DNA from 3 places in the Mycobacterium marseillense genome. Region 3 is predicted to be linked to each of the others. Evidence: riboswitches for the same ligand, from Rfam matches in the RefSeq annotation. Region 3 holds a riboswitch; each other region holds the start of a gene.
What was found. A riboswitch is a leader RNA that binds a small molecule or an ion and turns the genes downstream of it on or off. The one in region 3 is predicted to bind magnesium.
Positions count from the first base shown of each region.

Region 1: it holds a riboswitch for magnesium, as region 3 does, so the genes downstream of both, G6N26_RS06665 (Rv1535 family protein) here and G6N26_RS17170 (hypothetical protein) in region 3, are expected to answer to the same signal.
Region 2: it holds a riboswitch for magnesium, as region 3 does, so the genes downstream of both, G6N26_RS07985 (PE family protein) here and G6N26_RS17170 (hypothetical protein) in region 3, are expected to answer to the same signal.

Region 1 is NZ_AP022584.1:1,529,704-1,533,797, forward strand. Features, by position in the region: gene ileS (isoleucine--tRNA ligase) at 1-1,337, opposite strand, end outside; gene G6N26_RS06665 (Rv1535 family protein) at 1,611-1,853, opposite strand; M-box (ykoK) riboswitch at 2,139-2,324, opposite strand; gene G6N26_RS06670 (NAD(P)H-dependent flavin oxidoreductase) at 2,407-3,531, opposite strand; gene G6N26_RS06675 (carboxymuconolactone decarboxylase family protein) at 3,607-4,094, opposite strand, start outside.
Region 2 is NZ_AP022584.1:1,859,611-1,863,704, forward strand. Features, by position in the region: gene G6N26_RS07980 (pyridoxal-phosphate dependent enzyme) at 1-890, opposite strand, end outside; gene lpqS (putative copper homeostasis (lipo)protein LpqS) at 986-1,426, opposite strand; M-box (ykoK) riboswitch at 2,007-2,177, shown strand; gene G6N26_RS07985 (PE family protein) at 2,468-2,767, shown strand; gene G6N26_RS07990 (PPE family protein) at 2,782-3,999, shown strand.
Region 3 is NZ_AP022584.1:3,728,173-3,732,266, forward strand. Features, by position in the region: gene G6N26_RS17160 (NADP-dependent oxidoreductase) at 1-329, shown strand, start outside; gene G6N26_RS17165 (NRAMP family divalent metal transporter) at 321-2,132, opposite strand; gene G6N26_RS17170 (hypothetical protein) at 2,205-2,420, opposite strand; M-box (ykoK) riboswitch at 2,670-2,898, opposite strand; gene G6N26_RS17175 (O-methyltransferase) at 3,068-3,727, shown strand; gene G6N26_RS17180 (acyltransferase family protein) at 3,748-4,094, opposite strand, start outside.

The DNA of each region.
Region 1 (4,094 bases), 2.2 Mb from region 3:
TACCAGGTGATCTGCTGGTTGAGTTCCACCATGCGGTCCCGGAACTCGGTGACCGCGACGAACCACGACGACACCGCCCGGTAGATCAGCGGATTGCGGCACCGCCAGCAGTGCGGGTAGGGGTGCTCGTAGGTTTCGTGGCGCAGCAGCACCGCCCCGTTGGCCGCGGCGGCGCCGGTGCCGTTCTTCAGGTCGCGGATGATGTGCGGGTTGGCGTCAAAGACGTGCTGCCCCTGGTAATCCGGGACGCCGGCGTCGAATCGCCCCTTGGAATCGACCGGGGTGACCGGGGCGATGCCGGCGGCGTCGGCGACGGCCATGTCGTCCTCGCCGTAGGCCGGCGCCATGTGCACGATGCCGGTGCCGTCCTCGGTGGTGACGAACTCGCCCGGCAGGACCTGAAATGCGTTAGGAGCGTCCATGAAATACGGGAACGGCGGCAGGTACCGGGTGCCCAGCAGGTCGGCCCCGCGGTAGGTGCCCAGCACCTCGGGGTCGTCTCCCAATTCCTTCGCGTAGGCGGCCAGTCGCGCCTCCGCCAGCACGAAGCGGTGCTCTCCGGAACGCACCTGCACGTAGGTCACGTCGGGGTTCACGGCGACGGCGAGGTTGGACGGCAGCGTCCAGGGCGTCGTCGTCCAGATCAGCAGATGAGCCCCGTCGAGCGAGCCGCCCACCACGCGGAAGCCGACCGTGAGTGCGGGGTCCTGGCGGCTCTGGTAGACGTCGTCGTCCATCCGCAATTCGTGGTTGGACAGCGGGGTTTCGTCGCGCCAGCAATACGGCAAGACCCGGTAGCCCTCATAGGCCAGGCCCTTGTCCCAAAGCTGTTTGAACGCCCAGATCACCGACTCCATGTAGGGCAGGTCCAGCGTCTTGTAGTCGTTGTCGAAGTCGACCCAGCGCGCCTGGCGGGTGACGTAGGCCCGCCACTCGTCGGTGTAGCGCAGCACCGAGGCGCGGCAGGCGTCGTTGAAGGCGGCGATGCCCATGTCGTCGATCTGCGACTTGTCGGTGATGCCCAACTGGCGCTCGACCTCGAGTTCGGCCGGCAGCCCGTGGGTGTCCCAGCCGAACCGGCGTTCCACCTTGTAGCCGCGCATGGTGCGGTACCGCGGGACGATGTCCTTGACGTAGCCGGTGAGCAGGTGCCCGTAGTGCGGCAGGCCGTTGGCGAACGGCGGCCCGTCGTAGAACACGTACTCCGGCGAGCCATCGCGGCGGGCGATGCTGGCGCGGAAGGTGTCGTCGCCGGCCCAGTAGTCCAGCACCTCGACCTCGAGCGTCGGGAAGTCGGGCGCCCCGCTGGCCAGCTTCGGGTAAGTGTGCTCGGTCAAACGTCGTCTCCTGTGCCAGTCTCAGGCCTGGGGACGACGACGCGCTGGCTGCGCGAGCGCCGCGGTACCACCCCGCTTGCCGCGCTCGCGCGCGACCGCTCATTGAAAGGGCTGTGACGGGCCTACCCGTTCGGTTCTACTGAGCCGGCCGGCTGTTCTTCCGAAAGCTCCCCGGTGATGGCCGGATCGACGCCAGTAAATCTTATCGCGAGACTGCAACTGCCGACGCAAACGCCGAGTGAAGCCGGCCGTTGCAGTCTCGCGGTCGGACTGTCAGCCCCGAACCTCGAGCACACCGGCCCGCCACAGCGCCGCGTACACGTGGCGCAGCGGGATGCTCAGCAACCGGCAGGCGCCGTTGATCAGCGGGTCGCCCCCCGGGCCGAACAGCGGGTAGTCGCTGCGGCGCGGCTCTTCCACGGGCGCGGGAACCTGGATTTCGGTGACGTCGGGAACCACGCGCAGGGTGCGGGCGGGTGCGACGGTGACGACGTCGTCGTAGAGAGCTGCGGTCATGATCGACTCCTAGAGGAGAATGCCAACGGGGACCAAAAAGGACTGATGTGTCCCGTCCCGGGCGGTTCCGATCTCAGAACGCTTGGCGGATAAGCACTTAGCGTGTGCGCGACTCAGCCGAGAAGGTCGCGCCGGAGAACGGATCGGGACGAAACAGGGTTCGGACTTCGATCCGGACTATCGCTAGAACTCATGTGTCCCTCACCTCCTCGCGGTCACGACGCATGCGGGGTCGCATGCGATCTAGGCGCAGCAGAAGGAGCAGAATCCGACGACCGCCGGAGATCCGCACCCCTCTCGTCAGAGCTTCGGCACCACACGACGTGTCCTGGCCCGGAAGAACGATCCGAGCCGGAAGCCACCTGGGCTCAACCCTTAAGCCGGGAGGAGCTGTCCTGACCCGGGGCGTCTTTCGACGTTCGGGGTCAGTGGCCTGTATTCGTGTAGACGCCTCACCTAACGAGGTGCTTACCCGACCGATAATGCACGAGCGGTCTGACGCGGTCAAATCCCTGGCGAGCGTGTCCGCGATTCGTTACCGACCGGCCCGGGATCACTTCTCGACCAGGCCGTCGAGCCGGCCGATCGTCTCGATGAACTCCTCGACCATGTCCAGCACCACCGAGCGCGTCGGGCGGACCCGATCCAGCGAGCCCACCACCTGCCCGACGAAGTAAGTCGCCAGCTCACGCGCCTTGGCGCCGTCGTGGGCGGCGGCGGAGTTGATGCGCACCTGCGGCTCGGTGATCAGCGCGGTCTGCAACGGCATACCCAGCGGGTCGGGGTTCTCCGGCCGGTCCCACTCCTCGGTCCAGGCGGTGCGCAGCATCCGCGCCGGCTTGCCGGTCATCGAGCGCGACCGCACCGTGTCCGAGGACGTGGCGGCCAGGAACTTCTCCTTGACGACGGGCACCGTCTCGGCTTCCTCTGTGGTCAGCCACACCGACCCGCACCACACGCCCTCGGCGCCCAACGCCAGCGCCGCCGCGATCTGGCGGCCGCGGGCGATCCCGCCCGCGGCGAGCACCGGCACCGGCGCCACGGCGTCCACGACCTCGGGCACCAGCACCATGGTCGCGACGTCGCCGGTGTGGCCGCCGGCCTCGGTGCCCTGCGCGACGATCAGGTCGACGCCGGCCGCGGCGTGCCGCTGGGCGTGGCGGGTGGTGCCGGCCAGCGCGGCCACCAACACGTCCTGGTCGTGGGCGTGTGCGACGAGGTCCGCCGGGGGTGGGCCGAGCGCGCTGGCGATCAGCCGAATGTTGTGGTCAAAGGCCACGTCGAGTAGCGGCTGGTAGCTCTTGGGCGAGATGTTCAAGCCGCCCGCGGACGCGCGGGGTTCCCCGGCCGGCGCCGTCACGCCGTAGCGCGCCAACAGGTCGTCGACGAACGCGCGGTGCTCGTCGGGCAGCAGAGTCCGGGCCTGGGTGGCGTCGATCCCGCCCTGCTCGGCGCCGACGTATTTGGGTGGCAGCAGCAGGTCGACCCCATAGGGCTTGCCGCCGGTCTGCTCCTCGATCCAGGTCAGCTCGCTGTGTAGCCGCGCCGGGCTGTGCGCGGTGGCGCCCAGGATGCCGAATCCGCCCGCGTTGGTCACCGCGGCGACCACGTCGCGGCAATGACTGAAGGCGCAGATCGGGAATTCGACACCGAGCATCTCGGCGACCCTGGTTCTCATTGCCCGACGCTAAGAGTTCTCGATTGATAAGTCAATCGCTTACGGCCCTGAGCAATTCACGCCGACGCCCGGGCCCTAGGGGCCGGGTGGGCGGCCGTCCGGGGGCCAGCTGGACACGCCCTCCTCCAGCGGCACCTCGAGGCTCTGCAGGATGGAGGAGACCATGCGCCACGCCCCGATGACCGTGACAAGCTCAACGAGAACCGTTGTGTCGCCGTCGAATTCGCGCTCGCAGGCCGCCCAGCTGGCGGCACTGACCGCGCCGTCGCGCACCACGTCATCGGTGGCCGCCAGCACGGCCCGCTCGGCGGGCCCAAACCCGGCATGGTTCCGCCAATCTCGCACCCCGAGCAGGTCCTCGCCCGGGACGCCGAGGCGGGACGCGACGCGCCAGTGCTGTGTCCATTCGTAGTCGCAGGCGGTCAGCCAGCCGATGCGCATGATCGCCAACTCCCGCAACCGCGCGTCGAGGGCGCCGTGCCAGAGCATGGTGGCGAGCAGGTCGTTGATGGCGCGCGCCAGCGGCGGATGGTTGAGCAGCACTTGAAAGATGCTCAGTTCGG
Region 2 (4,094 bases), 1.9 Mb from region 3:
CCGGCAACGACCACCACACCTGAAATGGCGAACACGACGGTGACAAAACAGCTTTGGAACCACAGTGTCGGTGCCGCCACTTGCAGAGGCAGGGCAAGGTGGCCCTGAAAGGTCACTACATACGAACCTATCATCGCGGCGAAGAGCAGCAAAGACCGGTTGGCTAGGACGATCCGCCAATCCTGCACAACCGATGTAGATCTCGGCGCCTGCTCGCTCTGCTGAAGTAGCAATCGCGCAATTCCTGCCGAATAGCTGCCGGCAGCCACCGGGCACACCACCGCATCGATTCCACCGAGCTGGACGAGCAATCCAAAATCCAACGATTGATAATCGACAACGTTGTCAAAGTTGGTGTACTGAAACGGAATCCATGCACCGTGTTCGGTGGCCAACGACTGCACGACCCGATCTTTGCGGGCTTGCTCCCATCCACCAACCGGGCGCAGTGCGTCGACGAGGACAACGTCGGCGCCGTAGGCAGCAAGCATCCGGCGAATGGTCGGTCCCATCATCCCGGTATCGATGACAACCGCTACCGGACCCACGCACACCTGGCCCGCTAGAACCAGTCCCAAACCTAGTCTGCCGCCGGTGAACTCCGCGGTCCGCGCTTCAGACAGCAACCCGCCGCGGGCGCGCGCCTTATCGACCATGTGCGTGGCAAGGACTTCCTTCATGCTGCCACCTGGGTTAAAGCACTCAAGCTTCGCCCAGAAACCGCGGTCCGGAATGCTCTGGGACGCCGAGATCTTCAGCACCAAAGCGTGTCCCACCAAGACACCAGGCGCCCATAGGTGGCAGGCCTGCGCGGCCAGTAGAAGCGCCCCGATGGCGGTAAGAGGTGGACCTTTTGCAAGATTATTGTCAGTGCGAACAACGTCAGTCATTTGATCGTCACTTCCATCAACGCGCGAGGCGCGACAATTGGTAAGAAGCGTTCACCGGCCGGCGACGCGAAGCGCAGCGGCCTGACGGTGACTGATCAGCGACGAGACAAGCAGAGCCGAGTCAACAGATCTCGACCGGCGCAACGCACTGCAAGCACAGTGGGCGGACCCCGCCCCGGCGCCGCCGCGGGATAAGCCAACCACCCCGCCCCCCCAACTGGGCTGACTGCGGCGCCGAAACTCGCCAACGCGGCCACGGACGGTGTCAAGGCGACGGCCATGAACTGGTCGTGGTGGTGTGTCGACGAATCTCTTCTTGCGTGTGCATGGTCTGGGGGTAGCTGATCCCTGACCACTTGCGACGATTCAAGCGAAGTTGCCGCTTCACCGGCAACGATTTCCAGATCCGTTGAGTTAGTTCTACTTTCGTGGTGGTGTGCGCCACCGATTACCATCCACAATATCAACCATACTGCGGCTGTTACCGCGACCAAACGGGATCGCGGCATTGTCGGATCGGCAACGTCGATTCTCATAACAACCCCGAAGCTAGCACCGCACGGGAACGATGTCGTCGGCAAAAGCCTTGCTGGGACAATATGTTCCCGACTTGACACGACTCGTTCAGCGCTTGCTCACCACCAGCTCACTTAACGAACCAGATCGAGCGTTAACCCGCGCCGGTTTGGCTGCTTTGCATGATCTCGGTTCGGTTGCGTCAACGGTCCGTCAATTCGTACTTCTCGCCTTCGGGCGCCACACGGCAATCGATGGCCGACGATATGGCGCGGTCACAGCAGCGCCCCCGGTGTCGCCATCAATGTCCAGTGCGCCGAACCGCCGCAAGATCCTCACCAGCTCACCCAGCATCGGCGCCAGCCACATGCCAGCCGGCATGTCCAGCACGGCCTAGTAAAGGCCCCGGTGCAACGCTGGCGTTCACCCACCGTCAATCCCATCGTCTGGGCCTGCTGCGCCGCACCGGTTTCGCCGCTTCAACACGCCACTTCGCGGGCAGCATTTCTCTTTGGGACAACGAAGGGGGCACGCGGGCATTGTTGGTGAGTCAACGCGCCGGGTTGACTGGTGCCGCCTTGACTGCGAAGATAACGTTCGCATAAACCTCGGTAGGTGAGGCGTCTGCACGGATATAGGCCACTGACCTCGAACGTCGAGAGACGCCCCGGGTCAGGACAGCTCTTCCCGGCTTAAGGGTTGAGCCCAAGTGGCTTCCGGCTCAACCGGATACGCCGTGTGGTGCCAAAGCTCTGACGAGAGGGGTGCCGCGCCCGGCTGAATCGCCGGGTCGCCTTACCCCGGTGTGCGACTGTTGGCACCCCCGTGTGCCCTGGCCGTGAGGAGGTGAGAGCGAGATGAATCGCGGTGATAGTCCCTATCCGAGTCCGATGAGCATTTCGTTCGGATCCGGCCCAGGCACCGTTTCCACTATCTGAATCGGCTTGCGCCGCTTCGGTTAACACTCGCCCGCGTCCGCTTCGTGGACGCGTGTTGTTGTGGCGTGCCCTGACACGACCACAGCCGCAGCCTTAATCTGCATTCCCTTGAGGAGAAGTCCGATGTCTTTTGTGACCGCACAACCAGAAATACTGGCGGCAACGGCCAATGATTTGCGCAATATCGGCTTAGGGCTCGCCGCCCAGAACGCGGCCGCATCTACGCCTACGACAGGCGTGATTCCTGCAGCGGCCGATGAGGTTTCGGCGCTCACCGCGACCCAGTTCGTTGCGCACGCGCAGCTGTATCAAGTGGTGAGCGCACAAGCCGCAGCAGTTTCTGACCTGTTCGTGCGGACCTTAGCGGCCAGCGCCGTTTCGTACGCCGCCACCGAGGCCCTCAACACGACCGCGGCCGGCTAAAGGAAGTGTGTCCAATGACTGTCATGATCGATTTCGGCGCGTTGCCGCCGGAAATCAATTCCGCAAGAATGTATTCCGGCGCGGGCTCAGCGCCGATGCTTAGCGCCGCCGCCGCCTGGGACACGCTGGCCGCTGAATTGCGTTCGGCGGCAACCTCCTACAGCTCGACGATCTCAGGATTGACCAGCGAAGGCTGGCGCGGCCCGGCATCGATATCGATGGCGGCCGCCGCAGCACCTCTTGTCGCCTGGATGAACACGACCGGGATGCAGGCTGAACAAACCGCCACCCAGGCCACCGCAGCCGCGGATGCCTATGAGACCGCGTACTCGATGACGGTGCCCCCACCGGTCATCGCGGCCAATCGTAGCCTTTTGAGCGCGTTGGTCGCGACCAACGTTTTGGGGCAGAACACGCCGGCGATCGCGACCACCGAGGCTCACTACGGCGAAATGTGGGCCCAGGACGCTGCCGCAATGTACGGCTACGCCGCCGCTTCGGCGGCCGCCTCGAAGGTGACGCCATTCACCGGTCCACAACAGACAACCAATGCGGCGGGGCTGACCGGGCAGGCCGCGGCGGTCAGCCAGGCCACTGCTACCTCGACAGGCACGAGCACGCAGACTGCACTGTCACAGCTGACCTCCACGGTACCCACAAAGTTGCAGAGCCTCGCGGCACCCGCGTCGTCTTCGTCGTCGACGTCGGGACTTTCGGAAATCCTTGGCCAACTGCCTCAGTCTGGGTCTGGGAATCCGCAGCTCGACGACTTCTGGAACCAGTGGGGGCCCAACGCGAACATCTGGAACACCATCTTCTCGTCCGGGTTCTACACACCCAGTAACACATTGGGTGCCTTCACGAGTTTGCTGGGCGCCGGCGCAGCCGGGGGCGCGGCGGGAAACGCGATCGGAGAAGCTGTCACAACCGGCCCCCTCGGAGGCCTATTGGGTCTGGCGAGCCTGGGCTCTGGCGGCGGCGCATCGGCGGCCCTGGGTCAAGCCGCATCAATCGGCCCGTTATCGGTGCCCGCGAGCTGGACCGCCCTAGCCCCACCCCCGAGCTCTCTTGCCTCAGGGCTGGGCGGCACGCCCCTCACCGCGGCTCCGGCAGGTGTGATACCCATGATGCCCGGCATGCCGATGGCGAACACGGCCGGAAGCCACATAGCCAGTGCTCCCAAATACGGGCTCCGGCTCACCGTAATGGCCCGCTCACCCATCGCCGGATAGCAGATACGGGGATCGGCTGCGAGCCTCAGTTCGACGGCCCCAACCGCATAAGCAGTTCGGCCACGATTCACCGCTTATGTGGCACTCGATGATTT
Region 3 (4,094 bases):
ACGCGGCGCCCGACGGCATCGACGCTTTCATCGACCTGTTCGGTCCGGACTACCTCCAGCTCGCCGTGGACCTCGGCGTGGCGCCGGAGAGGATCAACACCATCATCGCCTTCCAAAAAGCGGGCGAGGTGGGCGCCAAGACCGAGGGCAGCATGGACGCCTCGACACCCGAGGTGCTCGCCGAGATGGCCGGCCTGATCGTGTCCGGCGCCATCGAGTTCGACGTCGCCGCGACCTATCCACTGGACCGGGTCGCCGACGCCTTTGCCGAACTCGAGCAACGGCACACCCACGGGAAAATCGTTCTGCTGCCTACCGACTCACAATGACGAGACCGGCACGACGACCCCGGCCTGCACGATTTTGATGATGACGAACGCGACGGCCAGCACGAGGTAGCCGCGCAGGGTGAACAATCCCGCCCGGCGCATCGGCGATATCGCCGGCCGCTCGAGCAGGGCCAGGTTCGGGGTCTGCCAGCCGGCCCGGTCCTGGCGGCGCACGGCCCGCCGTTCGGCACGGGTGAGCGATGCGGCGTCGTCCAGTTCGTCGACCTGCTCCGGGTCCAGCCCGCCTCCGAGCGTGCGCACGATGGCTTCCGCGTCGGCCAGGTTGCGGTGCCGCCGGCCGACGATGATCATCACCGCGCCGCCGGCGATGCCGATCGCGGCGCCGGCGGCGAGCCCGGTCTCGATGGTGGCGGTGGACAGGTCCGGGAAGAAGGTGGTCGCCGTCAGCGCCAGGGACAGCAGCACCAGGCACCACACGATGGTCCAGGCAACGATGTTCTGCCGCACCGTGTTTACCCACGGTCCCAGCACCGCGCGGTCGTTGCACAGCAACACCAGGAAGACGGTGGCCGAGGGAAGGAGGACGCCGGCGAGCGCCTGCACGCCTTGGGTCACCAGCCCCAGGACGTGGTCGGGGCTGAAGGAAACCGCCGCCGACACCGCAAGCAGCACCGCGTAGCCCCCGTAGAACACCGGCGCCTCGCTGATCTTCCAGTGCAACGAGTGCCGCTTGCCCATGGCGTCACCGACGGCATAGGTCGTCGCCAGGCCGACGGCGTTGGCGCCGATCAGCGACGCGTCCAGCAGGATGATCGCGAATAGCGCCCCGACCGTGCCGCCGAGATGCCGAGACAACCCCGCGGCGACCGCGCCCGCGTCGGTGAAGTGCCCGGCCTCGGCGGTGCCCGCCATCCCGAACGCAGTCACCGCCATCAGCGCCGTCGCACCGACCATGACCACGACGATCCCGATCACCAAATCGGCTCGCCCGTAAGGGATCCAGCGCGCGGTGATGCGCTTGTCCACCACGTTGGACTGCTGGAAGAACAGCTGCCACGGCGCGACCGTCGTCCCCACGATCGCGACCACCAGCAGCAGCACGGTCGAGTTCAGGCCTCCGGGGAACTGCGGAATCAGCCCGGCCGCAGTCGCTTTCGGGGCCGGATGCACCAGCAGCACCATCGGGATGATCAGCACGTTCACCGCGATCAACAAGAACATCAGCCGCTCCCAGCGGCGAAAAGAACCGCCGGCCACGACGGCGAACAGCAGCACCGCGGCGGTCGGGACGGCGACGATCTTCGGGCAGCCCAAGAAGCCGAGAGCCAGCGACACACCGATGAATTCGGTGACGATCGTCAAGGCGTTCAAAACCAGCAGATCACCGACGCTGAACGCGCCCCAGAACTTGCCGAAGCGCTCGAAGATCAACCGCGCGTGACCGACGCGGGCGACGGCGCCCAGCCGCAGCACCATTTCCTGGTTCACGTACAGCACCGGAATCATCAGCACCAGCGCCCACAGCAGGCCCATCCCGTAGTCCTGGCCGGCCTGGGCGTAGGTGGCGACGCCACCGGCGTCGTTGTCGCCGACCATGACGATCAGGCCGGGACCGGTGATGACCGCCAGTGTCTTCAGGCGACGCCAGCGGCCGCTGGTGGTCGCGCCGCTGCCGTCGGCGCCGTCGCGCGCGATTCGACCGAACGCGCCGACGATGTCGCCGACGTGCGCGGTGTCGAGCACGGTCGGTGCCTGCGCCTCGGCGGGCGGGCTTTCCGCGGCGGCGGCCGCGTGGCCGGAACCCGGGCCGCGGCGGCCGCCACCGGTGTGGATCGACGTCATCTGATCCTCGCTAGACGAATCGTTCTCACCTCGCGGTGAGGACATGCGGATGCACTCGATGCGCGGGACGGATCACCAGTGGTTGTCGGTGCGTCCCGATGCGTGTCCGCCCAGCGAGGCGGTGACCACCGCGATCGGCATCCGCGAGACGTACAGGTTGGCCCGCTCCTGGGGGGTCAGGTTGGCCCGCAGGTGCAGCTTGTCGGCCAGCAACCGGCCCGCGCGCAGCATCGACCGCCCGCGTCCCCTCGGCGCAACGGAAATACGGTGCGTAACAACAAAAGCCATGATCTTCTCCTGCCAGAGGCCCGATCGGCATCGACACTGTCCGTGGGACGGGTCAGCCGCGCGGGACCAGAGGCAAGGTCAGGCGGCGGAAGGAATGCCGGAGCCGGATCGGGGCAAAACGAATTTTGGATGCGGACTATCGCCGGGACTCATCTCGCCCTCACCTCCTCACGGCCAGGACACACGCGGGTGTCACCACATTCACCTGAACGGGAGAGGCAGGAATGACCGACGGCACCAAAGCCGCCGGTCGCACCCCTCTCGTCGGAGCTTCGGCACTGCACGGCGTATCCGGACATATCCGATGGTCGCGACCCGCTGCGCGCGGCTTCCGCCGCGCTTGCGATCGCTCCTCGTCCAGAAGCCACTTGGGCTCAACCCTTGGGTCCGGGAAGAGCTGTCCTGACCCGGGGCGTCTCTCGACGTTCGGGGTCAGTGGCCTGTATCCATGCAGACGCCTCACCTACCGAGGTGCTTGCGGAGTCCATAGTGGCACCGCGGCCCGGGCTCGTCAAACTCATTTGCCCTGAGCGCGGCGCCGCCGCCGGCCTCCCCGCACCCACCCAGGCTGCGCGCCTACGCTCGATTGCCCGGCTCCTCACTCGCGCTGTCCCGGCGCTCACCGTCGCCGGGCTACGCTCGGCGACATGGCCACAACGCTGCAGGATCCCAAGGTCTCATCGACGCTCGACCGCATGTACGCCGAGTCGAGAAACCAGATGTCGCTGTTGCGCGAGCGGAGTGGCACCTTCAATCAGCCGATGACCGCCCAGGAGCGGGCCGAGGCGATGAGCGAGTTCTACATCCCGGTGACGCCCGAGGCCGGCCGGCTGCTGTATTCACTGGTGCGCGCCACCCGCCCGGCGACTGTCGTCGAATTCGGGATGTCGTTCGGCATTTCCGCCGTTCACCTGGCCGCCGCGGTGCGCGACAACGGGAGCGGCCGGGTCGTGACCACCGAGCTCAGTGCGCCCAAGATCGCCGCGGCCAAGCAGACGTTCGCCGAGACCGGCCTGGACGACGTGATCACGATCCTGGAGGGCGACGCCCTCACCACGCTGCAAGGCCTGGACGGGGCGGTCGATTTCCTGCTGCTCGACGGTTGGAAAGACCTGTACCTGCCCGTGATCGAGTTGCTCGAACCCCGGCTTTCCACGGGCGCGTTGGTTATCGCCGACAACGCCAGCTCGGCCGATATGGCGCCGTATCTCGACCGCGTACGCGACCAGGCCAACGGCTACGTCAGCTTCAACTTCCAGGTCCGCGACAGCGACAGCATGGAAATCAGCTGCCGCACGGGCAATTAGGAAAAATCACCGCAGCGGCGCTACCGCAGCGATTCCTCGAGCCACGGCGTCAGCCACTTCACCCCTTCCGGGGTCAGGTGCACGCCGTCGCTGCGCACCTTGATGCCGTCGACCTTGGCGGTATAGACCCCGTCGGGACACAGCTTCTTGTTCAGGTCGAGGATCGCGACGCCCGGGTGGTGGCTGACGGTCTTGCGCAACATGGTGTTCCACAGGTTGACCCGGTCCGGCTGGTCCTCGGGATACAGCCGGCCGTCCGGCTTTTCACCGCCGCGGCTGTAGGGCACGGTCGCGACCACCACCCGCACACCGGTGGAACCGGCGATGGTCAGCGCCCGCTCGAGCTCGCCGTTGAGGTAGGCGTCGA